2 regions of the Virgibacillus ainsalahensis genome follow, and region 2 is predicted to be linked to the other one. Evidence: riboswitches for the same ligand, from Rfam matches in the RefSeq annotation. Region 2 holds a riboswitch; the other holds the start of a gene.

Region 1 (9,851 bases), 1.5 Mb from region 2:
CTAAAGTTATTCTAAATTTTACCCATTATTTCGTGTTCCGTAAACAAAAGTGCTCTTATTAAAAAATTTTGCTATGATGGAATGAATGATGAATAAAGGAGGAACAGTATTGAATAAAACAAATCACGATTTTTTATTGGATTTATTACATATGCCATCACCGTCAAGTAATGAAATGGCAATTCAGAAAAAATGGATCAATTATGTAAAAGATTTTACGGATGAAATCAGGACTGATCATGCAGGAAACGCAATCGGGGTATTGAATCCAGAAGCACCATTTAAAGTATTATTAGCTGGTCATATCGATGAAATCGGACTTGTTATAAACCGGATTGATGAAAAGGGGTTCCTCCATTTCGATAAGATGGGTGGTATTAATCCGAAGGCGGCGGTAGGAATGAAAGTAACTGTACTTGGTTCAGGCAAATCGGTTACCGGCGTAATCGGTGTTAATGCCCAGCATCATGGAGGTCTGAAAAATGACTTTGGTCTAGGGGATTTATTTATTGATTGCGGCTACAGGACGAAGGAGGAAGCACAAGATTATGTACAGATAGGAGATTTGGCAGTCTATAAGACAGATTCTGAGGTTTTGATGGATCGGTATGTGTCGGGACGCGGCCTGGATAATCGTACAGGGGCATTTATTATTGCTGAAATATTGAAAAGGTTAGCAGAGAAAAACCTTTCTGTCGGTGTTTATGCTGCCAGTACGGTCAATGAAGAGACAAATATGGGTGGGGCATATTTTGCTGCGGCAGGGATAGAGCCAACAATGGCAATTGCTTGTGATGTAACATTTGCAACAGACTATCCCGGTGTAGATAAAAACAAGCATGGAGATGTTCGCTTGGAAGATGGTCCGGTTTTGGCGAAAGGTGCTCCGATTAATATAAAAATAAATAAATTGCTGGAAAATACTGCGAAGGCGCTAAATATAAATGTTCAATATGAACTCACACCAAGAATGACAGGTACAGATGCTGATAAAATGCGATTAACCGGCAAGGGTGTACCCGTATCCTTGGTATCATTGCCATTGCGTTATATGCACTCACCTGTTGAAACAGCTAGTCTTAAGGATATTGATGAAGAAATTGAACTGCTTGTGACAATGATTGCCGGGTTGACTGGTAAAGAAAGTTTAAACCCATTAGAAGACTAAATTATGTTGAAAAATGATAAAAATAAGTCGACAATCTGTTGATATTCAGGTTGAAGGCTTATTTTTTTTAGTTTTATAAATGAAATAAGGTGCATGTCCCGATCTTGGTGAAATGACAAATTTTTTGACATTAAGATTTCATTATTTCAGTGTGCAGGTCTTATGTACGTTTTAATATGACGTGAAATATGTATTAATATCTAAAAAATGTAAATGAAAAAGGGTAATAAGACCTATTTTTCCGTTTTCAAGAAAGCAACACTGTAATAAAAATAAGTAGTATAGGAAAATACAATCAGTTTTTTTATAAAGCACTGAAAAATATTGTTTTTTATCGGAAAACATAGTGAATATCCACCAATATAGCTATTTTTATAAAACTCCTTTAACTAACTGGGACTATAACCTATGAAGTAAATGAAGAAAAAGTAATACTAATCTATCAATTTAGAAAATTCTACACAATTCTTCTTTAAAATCTATTATACTTGCTTTAACAACTTAGAGTCGTTTACATCACCACTGAACACCGAAGCTAACACAATTTTTAGTGAAGGAGGGAGGGTGGTTTTTTTGTTGGTAAGAAAGTAAGTTCCTACTGTCTCCTGTTATATAGAGACAATGTGTGTTGCCCGGTGTGCAGATGCATAAATGAAAAATGATGGGAGGAAACAAATTGAAGTTAAAGAGAAAACAAAAAGTTAAAGCTTTTAGTATTGCAGCATCCGTTCTAATGACTTTTTCTTTAATTGCACCAAGTGTTGCTCTTGCAGAATCAAATGGCAACATCCATCACTCTGTAAATGATTCCCATAAAGCGCAGAAGCTTGCACAATCAAAAATGGGTGAGCGTTTACAAGAAGAATTTAATGCGGATGAAAAGGTAACATTCTTAATTAAATTTGCCGACAAGGCAGATCCGGCAGAAGTAGCAGCAAATGCGAAAGAACGTACAACTCAAGCAAATCTTTCCGCACAAAAGGCTGAACATGTGCAACGATCTGCGGTGATTTCTGAATTGAAAGCAGTTTCATTAAATTCCCAGGCAGAGGCTAAAAAATATCTGGAGAAGGAAGTTGAGAATGGAAATGTGGAGAATTTCCACGCTTACCACATCGTAAACGGGATGGCTGTAACTGCTACAAAAGAAGTTGCAGAGAAAGTTGCATCCTTTACGGAAGTGGAAAAGCTCCTACCCAATGAAACGAGGGAATTATATACCAGTGTAACACCGGATGCAGAAACACCCGAATCCGACATTAAGAACGTTGAGTGGAACGTGGAACGTGTTGGTGCCCCTGCAGTTTGGGAGATGGGGTTTGATGGTACAGGTACGGTTGTTGCAAGTATTGATACCGGTGTACAGTGGGATCATCCTGCCTTACAGGAAAAATATCGAGGCTATGATTCTACTACAGGGGATGTTGACCATACGTACAGCTGGTTTGACGCGACAGCAGGCGAAGAAGAACCATATGACGATCAAGGGCATGGTACACACGTGACCGGAACGATGGTTGGCAGTGAAGCAGATGGTTCTAATCAGGTTGGCGTAGCTCCTGGTGCTGAATATATTTCCGTTCGGGCATTTACCGCAGCAGGTGGAACAGATGCGGATCTATTAGAAGCCGCTGAGTGGATATTAGCACCTGAGGGCGATGTTTCCAAGGCTCCAGATGTTGTAAACAATTCATGGGGCGGTGGTCCAGGTCTGGATGAATGGTATCGTGATGTTGTCATTGCATGGAGAGCGGCAGAAATATTTCCAGAGTTCTCAGCAGGTAATACAACATTTACAAATCCGGGTGGGCCGGAGTCGGTTGCAGTCCCAGCGAACTATCCGGAATCATTTGCGACTGGCGCAACCGATAATAACGATAGTTTAGCTAGTTTTTCCTTACAGGGACCTTCTCCATATGATGAAATAAAGCCTGATATTTCCGCACCTGGCGTGAATATTCGCTCGACAGTACCGGGTGGCGGGTATGAAGGTGGATGGAATGGTACATCCATGGCAGGTCCAGCTGTATCAGCAGTTGTAGCACTTATGATCCAAGCGGATGCCAGTTTGACCGTCGATGAATTGGAAGAAATAATGATGAATACAGCAACGCCATTAACAGATGAGGAATTTCCAGATTCTCCAAACAATGGATATGGATACGGGTTAGTGAATGCACACGATGCTGTATCGTCTTTGGTTACTGGTCTGGGAACATTGGAAGGACAGGTTGCAAAAGATGGTGACGATACGGAGGCACCTACTTTTGAACATGAAGCTCCAGCAGAAACCTATGAGGGAATGAATCTGGATTTAACCGTTGACGCTTCAGATAATATCAGTATTGCTTCAGTTGCTGTCAATTATGAAGATCCAAGTGGAGATGTACAAACGGTAGAAGCAGATCTTGTATCTGGTGACTTTGAATCAGGTGAATATCTTGCAACAATACCTGGAGATCATATTGACGGAGATTCATTCACGTATCATATTGTAGTTAATGATTTCGGAAACAATGAAGTAACCAGTGATGGATATGAAGTTAATGTTCAACCTGGTATCACCGTTGGGTACGCAACAGACTTCGAATCTGAGCCGGAAGGATGGACGGTGCTCGGAGAGAATAATAGTTGGGAACGTGGTGTACCAACGTCGGGACCAGAGGAAGCTGCTTCGGGTGAGAATGTGTATGCAACAAATCCGGATGGAGAATATGATAGTAATTCGAATACTACGCTTTTAATGCCACCCGTTGATCTGCCTGAAGATGAATCCTATCTGCAGTTTAATCAATGGTATAATATTGAAAACAACTGGGATTATGGTCATGTGTTTATTTCTACCGACCAGGAAGAGTGGACGCAAATCTTGCGGTTGACAGGTGAATCTGATGGCTGGGAAAGCACTGAAATCGATCTTTCCGAATACAGTGGCCAACGTGTGTACATCGGATTTAACTTAGAAACAGATGGAAGTGTAGTAAGAGATGGCTGGTATATTGATGATGTTACATTATCCGACACATCAGAAAGTCCTAGTGCATCACTTGGTGTTGTGCCTGGAAAAGGAAATGCACTGGGGATAGCCAAGGGCAATGGTAAGGCAAAAGGGTTAACAAATGGAAATAATGGAAAAGCACCAGGATTGAATAAAGACGACGGGGAAAAGGCATCTTTAAAAGAAAAAGTAGATCCTGCGAAGATTAAACCAGTATTACCAATAAAAGAAAAAGAACCGATCGAAGAAGAAGTAATCAATCCAACATTACTGCCATTGGGAGCGCAAGTTAGTGTACTTGAAAGTGGACGATCCGTTAACACAGATCCTGCTGACGGAAGTTACTCCTTGCTTCATGCTGCAGGTGACTTTACCGTTACTGCAGAAGCTTACGGGTTTCATTCAGATGAACAATCCGTAACAATTGAAGCAGATGGCAATACAGAAGCTGATTTCGTATTAGAAGAAATTGATCAATATACAGTAAATGGAACAATTACAGATGAGTCTACGGGTGAACCAATAGAAGGTGCAACGGTTCTGCTTGTAGAAGATGCAAATGTTGAGCCAGTAGTAACAGACGCTGACGGAACCTATTCTCTGACCGCTTATGAAGGCGATTACACAATAAATGTATTGGCAACAGGTTATCATAGCAAAGAAGTAGAAGCTAACCTGGAAGAAGATGTAGTTGTAGATGTTGCACTCGAACCATTTCATGCTGTTCCGGGCGGAGAAATCGGCTATGATGACGGTACTGCTGAAAACGCGCGTGCATTCTATGATGCGGGAAATGGATGGGCAGTAAAAATGTCTTTACCCGAGGAAGAAGAATCAGCCGTTGTAACGGATGGTGTGTTCCAATTCCATGGAACAGATTGGCCAACTCCTGGGGGTACAGAGTTTGCAGTTGAAGTATGGGATGCATCTGGACCTGATGGAACACCTGGTGAAAGAATTGCGGGGCCGATTGATGCGGAAGCAACAAGAAGTCTAGAGGAATGGACGGTAGTTGATTTGTCAGAGCACGCAATTACTGTCAATGATGATTTCTACATGGTCTATATTCAAACAGGAGCAAACCCAAATGTACCTGGTTTAGCAACAGATGAAAACGGGCCAAACGCGGAGCGCAGCTATCAATACGTTGGTGGAGCCTGGTCACCCTCTCCAGCAGTTGAAGGGAACTATATGATTCGTGCTCGTGTAAGCTATGAAGTGGAAGAACCAGTGATTACTTCCCCGGCTGAAGATCAAATTACCAGTGAACAGGAAATTACGGTAGAAGGGGAGGCCTCTCCAACAACAACTGTCCAATTATTAAACAATGGGGAAGAAGTTGGCAGAGCCGAAGTTGGTGAAGATGGCCAGTTCGCTATCCCGGCAGAGTTAACAGAAGGTGACAATGAATTAACGGTAGTGTCATTACTTGATGACACGCCTACAGGTGAATCAGAACCAGTTCTGGTAACGCTGGATACACAGGCACCAGAATTAACAATTGAAAGTCCAGAAGACGGGGATAAATTAAATAGCGAAACAGTAACGGTTGAAGGTACAGTATCAGATGCCAATCTTGATGTTGTAGAAGTAAATGGACAGGAGGCAGATGTTACGGATGGAACCTATTCCAAACGAATCCTGCTTGACAATGGAGAAAATGAGATTGAAGTTGTTACACAGGATCTGGCTGGAAACAGTACATCGGAGTCCATTACAATTGATGTGAAATATGCTGCAGCTGAAATTGAAAACCTTACACCTACAGAAGATGTATCTATCAATGCGGGTGAAAGTGTGAAAATCGAATTTGAAAGTGAACCTGGATTAGATGCTACATTTATGATTCATATGCCACTAACAAATACGACAGAAAATGCAACGGAACTTCCAATGAGGGAGACAGATGATGGAAGCTATGTAGGATATTGGACAGCTACAAACAGCGTAAATGCCGAAGGAGCAGTTATTGAGGTCAAAACAGTAGATGACTATGGCAATGAAACACGCAAACAGGCAGAAGGTAAATTATTTATCAACGCTGATTGATGGTATATCTGGGAAAGGTTCAGAACAACAATCGCTTCTGAACCTTTCTTACTGCATAAGTACAATTAGGGCTTTATAGCCATAAAAGCTTGAGTGTTTAGTTAAGTTTTCAATTCTCACTGGAAGATAATTTTAAAAAAATTGTAAAAGTCTTTTCAAAACAGATAAAGTATTGTATACTGAATACAAATTAAATTATCGATTCCAATCTTCGGGGCAGGGTGAAATTCCCGACCGACGGTAAGAAGCAAATTTGCTTTAAGTCCGTGACCCACAAAGCAAAAGGCGGAGTGGTTGACCTGGTGTAAATCCGGGACCGACAGTATAGTCTGGATGGGAGAAGATGTTGAGCCAAATTTAAGTGTGTTTCGCGCTTATATTTTCCTGTGAGAAATCTACCACCCTAAAGCCCCATTAGGCTTTAGGGTTTTTATGTATTTTTATTATTGGAAAAGGCTTTATCCTTCATCGAAACGAGATAGGAATCGGTTAAAGATGGAGGAGGAGAAAGATGATGCAATCTACCAGCAAGCAATCATCAAATCTATTAAAACTTATTATTCTGGCACTACTTGGTACTGTTTCACTCGTACTATTTTTCTTGAATTTTCCGTTACCACTTTTACCTGCCTATTTAAAAATTGATTTCAGTGAAGTACCAGCATTAATTGCTTCACTCATTTTTTCACCAATGGCAGGAGTAATTGTAGTAGCCGTGAAAAATATACTCTATTTAATCGTTTCAGGAGCGGGTGATCCTATCGGGGTTGCTGCAAACTTTCTGGCAGGTTTGATGTTTGTCGTCCCTGTATCAATGCTTTATCATAAATTTAAAGGTGTTAAAAGCATCGTATCCGGCTTAGTGACAGGAACGATCATCATGGCGCTTGGAATGAGTGTATTAAATTATTTTCTTATTTTACCGGCATATTCCTGGTTCATGGGCTGGGAGATGACAGAACAGGTGAAGTGGGTGTCCGTCGTTGCGGGTGTGCTACCTTTTAATATTATCAAAGGTATTGTAGTTGGTTTACTATTTGTTCCTTTATTTGTAAAAATGCGAACATGGATTGAACAGAAACAAGCTAATCATATATAGATTAAAAAAGCTAATCCGAAAGCGGGTTAGCTTTTTTTGCTGCTTCAATAAATATAAAATAATTGAAACCCTCATAAAAAGCTCTTCTCGTAAATTTTGTTACCCTTTAACGTCACAGTTGATATAAAAGACGACGTAACCTAGCAGTGACTTCCTCTCATCCTTTACAAAATGAGTGCTACTCCAGCGCTGCTTAAAAAACACTCGCTTTCCACGGGGAACGCTTCAGCCTCCTCACTCGCAAAGACCTCGCCTTAGGGGTCTTCAGACTGTTCCTTTTCCCGTAGGAGTCTCGCATTTTTTTAAGCAGCTTAGAATAGCTTTCTATTTGAGTGAGAAAGCCTCCATGAAACATAGATTCCATGAGCTTTATCCTTTCTATAATCAGAACACCACTCTTAGCGTAGGCAGAATACGTAGACTCCAGCGGGAACAGCACGAGTCTGAAGACCCCGCAGCGGCGATCTTCCGCGAGGAGGCTGAAGCCGTGCCCGCGGAAAGCGAAGTATTCTGCCGAAGCGATTGTGATAGCACTCGGGTTCATAGAAATGGAAGATAGCAAAACCATGATAAAGTTACTTCGTCTTTTATATCTATTGTGTCAAAAGCAACATATCTTTCGATGGGACGAGTAATCACAGTCCCAAGTCTTTTTGATGGGATGAGTAATCGCAATTCCAAATCATTTCGGTGGGGCGGGTAATCGCAGCCCCATACTAATTGAAAACAGCCTTATTAAAAGAAACAATAAAAAAGGACTGACCCCCAACACTCTAACTTAATTCGCGCAGCGGAGCACAGTCCTTAAAAAATCACTCTTCTTCTTCAACCAAATTTCGTGCGGTTGGCATTACTTCTAATCGTTCAACAGGTATCTGCTTTCCCGATTTTTCACTCAAACCATAGGTGCCTTCTTCCATACGCACCAATGCATCATCAATTTCACGCAGACGGTCTTCACGGACAAGGTTCAACCCAGCATCCCTTTGCTGTTCGAATTGCTCTGTCCCCATGTCTGCCTGGTGGTTATCATAATCTGCCAGCTCACCAGTCACATCATTTGGACTGTCGCCATAATTTGATTCTATTTTTTCTTCATTTTCTTTTTTTAATTTTAACAGTTGCTCTTTAAAATAATCTAATTGTTTTTTGTTAAGATGGTTACGCATAACTATCTCCTTTCATCTTTGTTTCTGACTGTAAATCAGAAAAGCAGACTAGATGAACGTACTGATTAATAGAGACAATCCTAATAAAAGTCCATATATAGTGTTCGTTTTTCCGGTAGCGACCATTGCTGGCATCATTTCAATTGGTTCTGTCTTTCCGTGGAAACCTTTAATGACATCGACGGCTTTTACGATACTAAGCAATGTAATAATCGACCATAGCGGCAGGATTCCCGTTATAATGTAAATGACAGTTAGCAGATAGACGATGAAAAATAAAACTGCAAGGAAGTTTACTGCTTTTTTGTGTCCTAAAAGAATTGCAATCGTCTTCCTGCCACTTTTTTTATCACCAATTAAATCTCTGATATTATTGGAGAGCATGATACATCCTATCAATATTGCCACAGGGACTGAAGCCCATAAACTCACTGCCGTTAATGCTCCTGTTTGGTTGAAATAACTGATTCCAATAATGACAGTTCCCATGAAAAAACCGGAAAACAGTTCACCTAATGGGGTATATGCAATTGGATATGGCCCTCCTGTATATAAATAGCCGAAAAGCATACATATTAAACCAATTACGGCAATCCACCAGCTGGACTGAATACAAATATATACACCAAGCAATATGGCAATACCAAAGAAACCGAGTGCTAAACTTAAGACTGTTTTTGGCGGGATACCATCCCGTACAATCGTTCCTCCGATACCAACAGAATCTTCTGTATCGAGTCCACGAGCATGATCGTAATACTCATTGAACATGTTTGTCGCAGATTGGATTAGCATGGAGGCGATTAGCATGGAAAGAAATAATGATATATGGAAAGAACCTTCTGTAAGTGCCAGCATGGAGCCGACAAAAACAGGTATAAAAGAAGCTGTTAATGTATGTGGACGCAATAGGCGCCACCAAATCTGAAAACCATCTCTCTCATTTAAAGCCTGTTTCACATTTACTTTATTTGAAGACTGCATTATACTACTCCCCCTGAAATCTATCTATATCATATTAATAGTAAGTAAATTGGGATGTGGTGTCAATTTATCTAAATTATTAAAAATAGCCCCTTTCCTTGAGAAACGATGAAAAAGAGAATAAAATAAATATGATAGTCTCTTACGGTATTTTAACGGAGGTTTATACCAATGATTGAAACAAAAGAAAAATCAATAGAAGAATTATTAAATAAAGCGATTCTCAAGCTGAAATCAAATCAGGATTTTCAGCTTGTCAGCTTAACAAAAAAAATAGACGATGCAGATCCGCTTCAATTTTTTGAAGCAGCAAAAACTACAGAGAAAGACCGTACCTTTTGGGCAAGCACGGATGACACGTTTAGTATCGTTGGAATTGGTAAT
Region 2 (9,851 bases):
TTTAGCAGTTCCGCAACGTGAACACGTACGCCATGGCCAAATACAACTTCATCTTCCGTCATCGCAACAACCATTGCTTTTGTTTTGTTTTGAACATCAATATAGATATCTCCGACAACCGGCTTTAATGTATCATCTTTCTCAGAAAGATAGGAAATGGACTCATCCTCAATTTGCTGGGACTCCGGTACCAGATTTTTATCAAAATAGGCAATTTCCTGACTGGCATCAGACTTTCCGGGAACCATTACAACATACTCACTATGTTTTACACCATTATCCCTTGTTGTCGTTACATTTCCTCCCTCTACACTTTCCACTTTTTCAATTTCGTTTAGGGAATAGTGATCCAGGAAATCAGGGGCAGGCTTGATAATTAGAATATAATCACCAGGTTCTGGCTTGCTATCTTTATCTATCGTATATCGCTTCCCATAGAATATAAAAGTATCATTATGCTGAGGTCTGTACAATTCGATTTCACTGGCACTCGTCAAAACCTGCTGCATGTCTTTCAAACGGTACAGATGGACAGATTTTTTAAACACAGGCTTAACAGAATAAACCTTATGCAGTTCATTTCTGTAAAAAACAAATTGTCCTTTTCTTACTTGATAAAGCTTCATTTCGTTACCTCCTAAAATGCTTATGCTTTTTATATTATAACTATATTTCGTGAAAAAGAAAGCCCATATATAAGTTCCCTAAGTTTATCAAAATTTAAACATAATCACCGGTAGTTATCGTACATTTTTTTCCATATGGACAAAAGGGACCTCCGTATTCACCTCACCTAAAATCCGTTTTGCTGTAATATTATCACCTTGAAGCCATTTCTCAAAATCAAACATAAGCGGTTCACGATCACCGCCAAGAGCAAATCCTGCCTTTTTTTGTTTTGGGAAATATGCAGATGTATGAATCGTCCCTGCCCATTGTTTATATTTATCGGAAAAAACTCCTCTATCCGTATCATTTAGCATTCGGAATGCCTGATAGGCGTCCATTGTGCCAGCTTGCTGCTTCATCACATTTAACCGTTGATAAGAATCATCCAGATGATGGCGGTTTTCGTCTTTCAGGATTTCAAAATGATTCGTACAGATATTAGATTGTCTTACTTCCACCCCTCTTGGAGTTGCTTCCACCACAAATGTCTCCTCATTTTCATCCAGCACGGTGTAGCTAAAAGAGTGGCGATGCGGAATTTCTTTCAAAAGAGAGATCGCTTCATCTACATTTGCGCAAGTTTCCAGAACGATTCTTCCAATCATATGACAGATAAATCCATCACCTGGCTTCTTGCGGTGCATAAAATTGTATCCCATTACCAGCCCTTTTTCATTCATCCCATCCATACGTCCAGTGATCTTCTGGGATGGTCCAATCACCGCATAGCCATTATCTGTTGGCTGATAAACCGTATAACGACCTTCATAGGTCTTGGGATTGTAATCATAATTACGAATCATATAATCAGATCCGGTGAAAATGGAACAACCGCTTTTCACATATTCAAGACGATACCCGCCGAATTCCAGTAATACATCTTCCATTTTCCATTCCAAAGCATCACGAAAACCGATAAGTTCCTCCCAAATTTTAGGAGCAAATGACAAAAACGCCTGTTTTGCTTCCGCTTCACTTATGGTAAAGCGTGGCCTTCTTATTTTCCACTGTTTTTTCCGATTCTCTACGGTAAAAGAATCTTTAAGCAATTCCCCCTGCATGTATCCAAAATCATAGTGGCTGCCGCGAAATTGGACAATATCACTATATATCTGCTTCATCCGTACATCCCTCATTTTCTATTATCTGCCTATAGTGTATCTTATATGAATAGAAATAGAAAATAATTTTTCTTGATAAACAAAATGCCGAAAAACCCCAGTCACAACTGGAGCTTATATTTTTCTATCTGTATTTTTTATTTTAAGAAAAAGCTTTGTAAACCATAGGGACAGAAACGCAATCCCGACATCAATGAATAATAAGTACGTCAGGTTCATTCCTTTATGGAATTCTAATAAACCGAAAATACTAGATAAACCTCCTAAACCAAAAGCAAAAATGACCGACGCAATTACAGCATAAAAGTAAAAATTTTTCCCTTTATTTGTACAGTGTTGATACAAGAGCATGAAAGTTACTGGAAGTAAAACGGCAGTTACCGTGATTCCACTCGTAGTAAGGGGAGTCAATGTGTGTGGGTGAATAAGAAAATTTTGCTCCGCTAATATAGTATCCACATTCATCCATAAAATGTGTATCGTAAAACCAAAAAAAGAAATTTCGAATAATCTTTTCCTATCTATTACAAAGTACAGAAAAATCAGTGGCAGCAAAACGCTCGCAATATTGACCCAAAAGTACCATGTATCCATACCTGAATAGAGACTCCAGTATTCAGAATATAAGTTACTAAGCTGTTCCCTAACTTTGAAGATTTCTTGATATAATTGATGTTCATTCATCTCTCAGCCCACCTAAATAAATCATTTCTTTTTAGTTTTAGACTAAAAGAGTAATTCTATTCAGGATGAAAAACTTGGCATAGAACTTAGGCAGTTAACGAAATACGTTCTCAAACTGTATGGAAGAAACCATCCTAAACATACAGCAGAACCTTTTATGATTTATTTGCCAATTCTTCCACCAGCAGAGAAAGTTCTTCCCAACGATCCATTTTTGTTTCCAATTCCGCTTCTACTTTCTGCTGCTCGGTAAATATTTCTTGCACCTTTTCAGAATCACTTCCGGCTTCAGCAATTTCACCCTGAAGTTCTTCAACCCGAGCTTCCAGTTCCATAATTTCCTCTTCAATTACGTTCCATTCTTTCTGCTCATGGTAGGAGAGTTTTTTCTTTTGCTTTTTTGGTTTTTCTGCTGGTTTAACCATCTTTTTCTGCTGGTTTTCTTCTGTCTCCCTAATTTCTTCAAGATAATCGCTATAATTTCCAAAGAAATGTCGTGTTTTTCCCTGTCCTTTAAAGACAATCAGCTGATCTACAACTCTGTCCAAGAAATACCGATCATGGGAAACGGTAATCACCACACCCGGGAAATGATCCAAATATTCCTCTAAAATACTTAGTGTCTGTGTATCCAGGTCATTTGTAGGCTCATCGAGAAACAGCACATTCGGCTCTGTCATCAACACCTTCAGCAAATACAGACGCCGTTTTTCCCCGCCGGAAAGCCTGCGTATATAGGTCCATTGCTGAGGACGGGTAAACAGGAATCTCTCCAGCATCTGTTCTGCAGTGATTTCTGTACCATCTTTCGTATAGATGACTTCAGCTACTTCTTTTATATAATCTATCATACGCATATTGCCATCAAGTTCTTCATCACCCTGGGTATAATAACCGATTTTAACGGTTTCTCCTGTCTCGATTTCTCCTTGATCAGGGCTCACCCGCTTCGCCATTATATTCAACAGTGTTGTTTTGCCAGTACCGTTTGGGCCAACAATCCCAATACGGTCCCCGGGTACGATAAGATGACTGAAATCTTCCAACAGCTTTTTATCTTCAAAGGTTTTATCAATATTGTTCACTTCAATAACTTTTTTTCCTAACCTTGTTGAGGCTGCCTGGAATTCAACATTTTTCTTTGTCGTATCAAATTTCTGCTCTTTCATCTCCGATACGCGGTTAATCCTTGCTTTTTGCTTTGTCGATCTGGCTTTTGCACCGCGTTTTAACCAGGCCAGCTCCCGTCGTAATGTGTTTTGATGTTTTTGTTCATTGCTTCGTTCTAGAGCTTCACGTTCAGCTTTCTTTTCCAGAAACACTTCATAATTGCCTTCGTAAATATACAGATTGCCTTTATCCAATTCGTAGATTCGATTGGTAACACGGTTCAGAAAATACCTGTCATGTGTTACAAGCAGTAAGGACCCTCTATAAGCTTGCAAATATTTCTCCAGCCATTCCACTGTTTCATTATCTAAATGGTTTGTAGGCTCATCCAAAATAAGCAGATCTGCAGGCTGGATAAGTGCTTTTGCGATTGCGATTCGCTTTCGCTGTCCCCCTGAAAGCTCGGTGACATTTTTATCAAAATCCGTAATTCCCAATTTGGTAAGAATCTTCTTTGCCGCAGCATTTGCTTCCCATGCTTCCTCATCATCCATTTTCTGCTGCATTTTTAGTAGCCGGGATTGTGCTTGCTTACTTTCCGGGTCTCGCTGAAGATGCAAGACCGCCTGTTCATAATCACGCATGACTTTCATAATCGTTGCTTCACCATAATAAATTTGTTCAATAACAGTTAAATCATTGTCCAATTCAGGGTCCTGGGGCAAATATTCGATATGGTAATCCATTGAATGTTTGATTATCCCTTTCTCGGGTGTCTCGATTCCGGCAATTGTTTTTAGAAAACTTGACTTACCTGTCCCGTTCACCCCGATGAGACCGATGCGTTCCTGTTCAGCAATTGTTACAGTGATATCTTTAAATAACAATTTTTCACCATATGACTTATGTACATTTTCAATCGTAAGCATATACTATCCTTCCTCACGCTTTTATCTATTTCGTTTGATGTCTTCTATTCTTTATCCATGCCTTCCCAATGATAACAATTAAAAATAACAACCAGGAAGTAACGAGATAAAAGATTAATTTACTCGTATCATTCATATCAGAAAAGAAAAAGGCCATTCCTGTCCAGACTACTGCTATGATAATAAATTGTGTCACTAAAAGTTTGATTATAATCTCCCCCGATATTCGTAATAGCCCACCATACAGTTTATCTTACTCATCGGTATTTTTCCATTTAAAAAGCCGGGAAAAGCAGTATGTACTGCCTCCCCGACACCTTTATCCTTCTATTGATTTGATCAGGTTCACCATTTCGACTGCAGAAACAGCAGCTTCAGCACCCTTATTTCCTGCCTTGGTACCTGCACGTTCGATGGCCTGTTCAATCGTTTCCGTTGTTAAAACACCAAAGATTACCGGTTTGCCTGACTTAGAAGATGCGCCTGAAACACCCTTTGCAGCTTCACTACAAACATAATCAAAATGCGGTGTGGATCCACGGATTACTGTTCCCAGTGTGATTACAGCATCATATTCCGGTTTTTCTGCCATCTTTTGAGCGATTAACGGAATTTCAAAAGCGCCGGGGACCCAGGCAATATCGATGCTCCCCTCAACAACACCATGTCTTTTTAATGTATCGACGGCACCTTCCAATAATTTACCTGTAATGAATTCATTAAATCTGCCTACAACGATACCTATTTTTAAATCTGTACCAACTACATTTCCTTCAAATTTTTTTCCCATCTGTTTCATCTCCTCATTAATTATGAATACGAGTCTCCATTTTTTTTCGATAAGCAATTAATTGCTCTATTGTAATTAGTTTCAAGTCAAACAGTTCGGCCATTTCCAGTAAATCCGGAATCCGGGCCATTGTGCCATCATCTTTGATAATTTCACAAATTACTCCGGAAGGAAAGGCATTACTTAATAATGCTAAATCGACCGCAGCTTCCGTATGGCCAGGGCGGGTCAATACACCACCTTCTTTGGCAATTAAGGGAAATACATGTCCGGGTTTTTTAAAATCTGCCGCCAGTACCTCCGGGTCCGTTAAAGCTCGTATCGTCCTCGACCGTTCGTTCGCGCTGATACCAGTCGTTGTATCTATATGATCGATTGAAACTGTAAAAGCTGTTCCTAATGGATCTGTACTTTGATCTGTCATCATCGACAGGCCAAGTTTTTCGGCCAAGTCTGCTTTGATTGGCGTACATACCAAACCTCTTGCGTGTGTAATCATAAAATTAATCACATCAGCTGTGACTGTTTCCGACAAGGCAATGAGGTCACCTTCATTTTCCCTGTTTTCATCATCTGTAACAATGATAGGCTTTCCCTGTTCTAATTCAGCTATTGCCTCTTCAATTGAATGGAACATTTTATACACTCCCTTTATGCAAACCCATTATTTTCAAGAAATTCCTGATCTATTTCATTTTTCTGCTGTGGAAATTGCTTGCTTAGCATATTTTGCACATATTTTGCCAGCATATCGCATTCAATATTTACACGATCGCCTATCCCTTTTTCACCAAGAATCGTTTCCGACACAGTATGTGGAATGAGTGAAATGGTAAAGGAATCCTTGTTTACTGCAAATAATGTTAAACTAACACCATCAACCGTAATAGAGCCTTTATGCAATAAAAAACCGGACAGCTCCTCTGGAATCTGAATATCATAATAAATTGCATTTTCCTGTTTTCGTTTTCCGTATATTTTACCGGTACCATCCACATGTCCTGAAACAAAGTGACCTCCGAATCGTCCGTTTGCATGCATCGCCCGTTCCAGATTCACACTTGACCCTGTTTTTAACGCCTGTAATGAGGTTGATTGAATGGTTTCAGGCATAGCGTCCACCTGGAAATGGTTACCTGAATACTCTGTAACAGTGAGACAAATCCCATTCACCGAAATACTGTCGCCAATATTTACGTCTTCGAGTATCTTTGCTGATTCAATGGTCAATTGAACCGCCTGTTCCGATACGTTTTTGATATTTTTTACAGTCCCTTTATCTTCAATAATTCCTGTAAACAATGCGCTCTTCCTTTCTGTAAGGCAGATGGAAAAGTAATTTACTTTCCTACTGCATAAGTGATTTATGTAAACGAAAAAAGCCCCTGAAATAGCTTCAGAGGCTTAGGTTAGAATTTTAATTATCAGCACACTTTATTTATTCAAAAGAAACAGCAAAAAGAAAGATTATACACATATAAAATGTATAAAATCAACGAAATTACTATCACTTTAGCAACCGTGCATCACTAAAAATTCCTTCTCCCATCCAGACTATAACTGTCGGCTCTGGAGTTTCACCAGATCCACCGCTTGGTTAGAAAACCGCACGGGTCACGGACTAAGAAGCATTGCTTCAACACCGCCGATTGGGAATTTCACCCGACCCCGAAGGACTATTTCGTAATTTAATTTCTTATAGTATACAGTTAATACTGGGAAAATGCAAAGATATAGCCTGGTTAAAATATAGAATTATTGTTCTTCATCGGCAGAATCACTCCAGCATCATTTGTTCAGTCAAAATTGCCGCCTTTATCATTCCATCTTTTCAAACTCCTCGACCATCAACTCATAATCCAGTGCACCAAAAGCCTTATATTGAATAACTCCCTCTGAATCAATCATGTAGGAAGTCGGGATTGGTTTAATCCGATATAAGGTTGATACTTCCCCCTGATTATCCAACAATATCGGAAAAGTTAACCCAAATTCATCGGTCATTTTTGGTATGTCCTTTTGATTGATTTCCGTATCGGTTAAATTAATTGCAAGTATGGCGACATCTTTATCCTCATAGAATTCCTGCATTGCCGGCAATTCTTCTTTGCATGGCGGACACCAGGTCGCCCAGAAATTCAGCATCACCCGTTCTCCACGGAAATCGGATAATTTAACCGTCTCACCATCTGTTGTTGTCAATTCAAAATCAGGTGCTGTATTTCCAATTTCAAGACCTGTTTCCTCGGCTGCTACTGTAGATCCGGCTACTAATGCAATTGTAATCATAACTAGTAAAATAAACCATAATCGTATTTTTTTCATAAACCATACCTCCGCTAACGTAGTCGTATTTATTCTTCCGCACTTTGATTGATACATACAAAAAATACGGTGACTTTGCTAAGAATTTGCTATAATACATATACTTCAATTAAATGCTAAAAAAGGAGAATCCTTCTATGCCATTACCAAAAGGAAAATTCAATTGCATTACGGATATCAAAGGTGTAAGAGTAGGACATGTCACTTTACATGAAAAGATTGATAGAGAAGACTCCATATGCACTGGTGTTACGGCAATCCTTCCCCATGGTGGAAATCTGTTTAAGAAAAAAGTACGCGCAGCAAGTGCGGTAATTAACGGATTTGGTAAATCAACTGGTATTATTCAGCTGGAGGAGCTTGGACTGCTTGAATCACCAATTATGCTGACAAATACATTTGGAGTGGGATCGGTTCTTCAGGGGACACTGCAATATATGCTTGAGGAAAATAAGGAAATTGGTGATACCACAGGTACCATTAATATTGTTGTTGGTGAGTGTAATGACGGTTATTTGAACTCGATTCGGCATCAGGCAATAAAGCCGAAACATGCGATGGAAGCCATTCATAATGCTACAGAAAGCCCTGTACAAGAAGGTGCTGTAGGTGCCGGAAAAGGGATGGTCTGCTTCGGTTACAAAGGCGGAATCGGTACAGCTTCCCGTAAAGTTATATCCGATAAGCAAACGTACACGGTCGGCTGCTTGGTCCTAAGTAATTTTGGCAAACGAGAACAAGCATTATTTGCCGATTGGAATAAAATCGAGCTGGAAACTCCTGATGGCTCCATCATGATGATTATCGCTACTGATGCTCCACTTTATGACCGGCAGTTAAAACGTCTGGCTAAACGTTGCGCAGCAGGACTTGGTCGTACAGGAAGCCATATTGACCACGGCAGCGGAGATATTGCCATTGCCTTTTCAACCGCAAGTACATCGGATCACAACTCAAATTATGCGGTAGAATCCATGTCCTTTCTTCGTGATGATCATCCATTGATGAATCAATTATTTCAAGCAGTTATCGAAACAACAGAAGATGCGGTCATACGATCACTTGAACAGGCTGAAAAAACAGAAGGTAGAAAAGGACGGGTAGTGCATAACGTTCGGATGCTCAAGGATGATTTATAGGATTCAGGTGATGGTCAATAATCCAAGGGCGATGTTTTAGCGGATTCGGGGGATGGTTAATAAGCCAAGGGCGATGTTTCATCAAATTCAGGTGATACGCCACTAATACGTGAGCAACGCCGAACTGACCCATCTGAACTCAACATGCACGTTCTTTGCTCATGAGGGGAGTTCTTACTTAAGATCTCGAGAAGGGAGTCCGCTACACTGGACGTGGCTCACATAATAATGGAATACTGGAAAAAATGAGTAACAGCCTTATTTTGCTATCACTTAACTATCTAGACTTATTAATGAAAGACTTTGGAACATCTGCCTTGAATAGTAATGATCGTCCAGTGGAAGGATGCTTAAATGCCAGGACCTTTGCATGAAGCCCCAGCCGGCCTATCGCCTTTTTCTTTGATCCATATTTTTTATCCCCAACAACCGGATAACCGAGATCCTGCATATGCACACGGATTTGATTCTTCCGGCCTGTTTCCAGCTGTACTTCTAATAGGGAGAATTCTTTATTGGATTGGATACATTTATAATGGGTAATCGCATGCAGCCCATCATTTTTGGCCGGGCTGGAATACATCAGATGCGTCTTGCTTTCCTTAAGCCAGGAAGAAATATAACCTTTCTCTTTTGTAACCTCGCCTTCTACAAGGGCAACATAGGTCCGTTCTTTTACCGTGTCTTTCCAATTGTTTTGCAGCATATGTTTTACCTTTTCGGTTTTTGCAAACATCATAACACCTGAAGTATCTTTATCCAAACGGTGCACGACAAAAACTCTGTTTGCCGGATTCTCCAGACGAACATATTCCATTAATTGATGGTGAGCGGTCTGGTTTTTCTCCTTTTGAGTTGCGATGGAAAGCAAGCCTGCCTCCTTATTAATTACGATAATGTCCTCATCCTCATATAAGATGGACATCCCAATTAATGCGTCTTCCTTTATAGCTGCTTTATTCTTTAATATCGAAACGGTTTGACCCGGATGCAACGGATAATTGTGTTTTGTTTCAATATGATCATCTACCGTAACCTGTCCACGGGTTAAAATGGATTTTACTGAGTTGCGGCTTCGTTGTGA

Evidence for each region. Region 2 has a riboswitch for FMN ahead of ribE (riboflavin synthase). Riboswitches for the same ligand answer to the same signal wherever they lie in the genome.
Region 1: linked by a shared signal. The riboswitch ahead of ACZ427_RS05825 (ECF transporter S component) and the one ahead of ribE (riboflavin synthase) in region 2 are both predicted to bind FMN.

What each region holds. Positions count from the first base shown of each region.
Region 1 covers NZ_AP043943.1:1,232,157-1,242,007, forward strand. Annotated here, with positions in the region: gene ACZ427_RS05815 (M20/M25/M40 family metallo-hydrolase) at 89-1,168, shown strand; gene ACZ427_RS05820 (S8 family serine peptidase) at 1,830-6,215, shown strand; FMN riboswitch at 6,419-6,564, shown strand; gene ACZ427_RS05825 (ECF transporter S component) at 6,730-7,314, shown strand; gene ACZ427_RS05830 (TraR/DksA C4-type zinc finger protein) at 8,127-8,483, opposite strand; gene ACZ427_RS05835 (1,4-dihydroxy-2-naphthoate polyprenyltransferase) at 8,532-9,467, opposite strand; gene ACZ427_RS05840 (isochorismate synthase) at 9,639-9,851, shown strand, end outside.
Region 2 covers NZ_AP043943.1:2,756,596-2,766,446, forward strand. Annotated here, with positions in the region: gene ACZ427_RS13535 (hypothetical protein) at 1-626, opposite strand, end outside; gene ACZ427_RS13540 (C45 family autoproteolytic acyltransferase/hydolase) at 741-1,790, opposite strand; gene ACZ427_RS13545 (hypothetical protein) at 1,905-2,474, opposite strand; gene ACZ427_RS13550 (ABC-F family ATP-binding cassette domain-containing protein) at 2,630-4,513, opposite strand; gene ACZ427_RS13555 (hypothetical protein) at 4,539-4,709, opposite strand; gene ribH (6,7-dimethyl-8-ribityllumazine synthase) at 4,833-5,303, opposite strand; partial or broken gene ribB (3,4-dihydroxy-2-butanone-4-phosphate synthase) at 5,329-5,940, opposite strand; gene ribE (riboflavin synthase) at 5,955-6,605, opposite strand; FMN riboswitch at 6,837-6,983, opposite strand; gene ACZ427_RS13575 (redoxin domain-containing protein) at 7,122-7,628, opposite strand; gene ACZ427_RS13580 (DmpA family aminopeptidase) at 7,766-8,767, shown strand; gene ACZ427_RS13585 (RluA family pseudouridine synthase) at 9,045-9,851, opposite strand, start outside.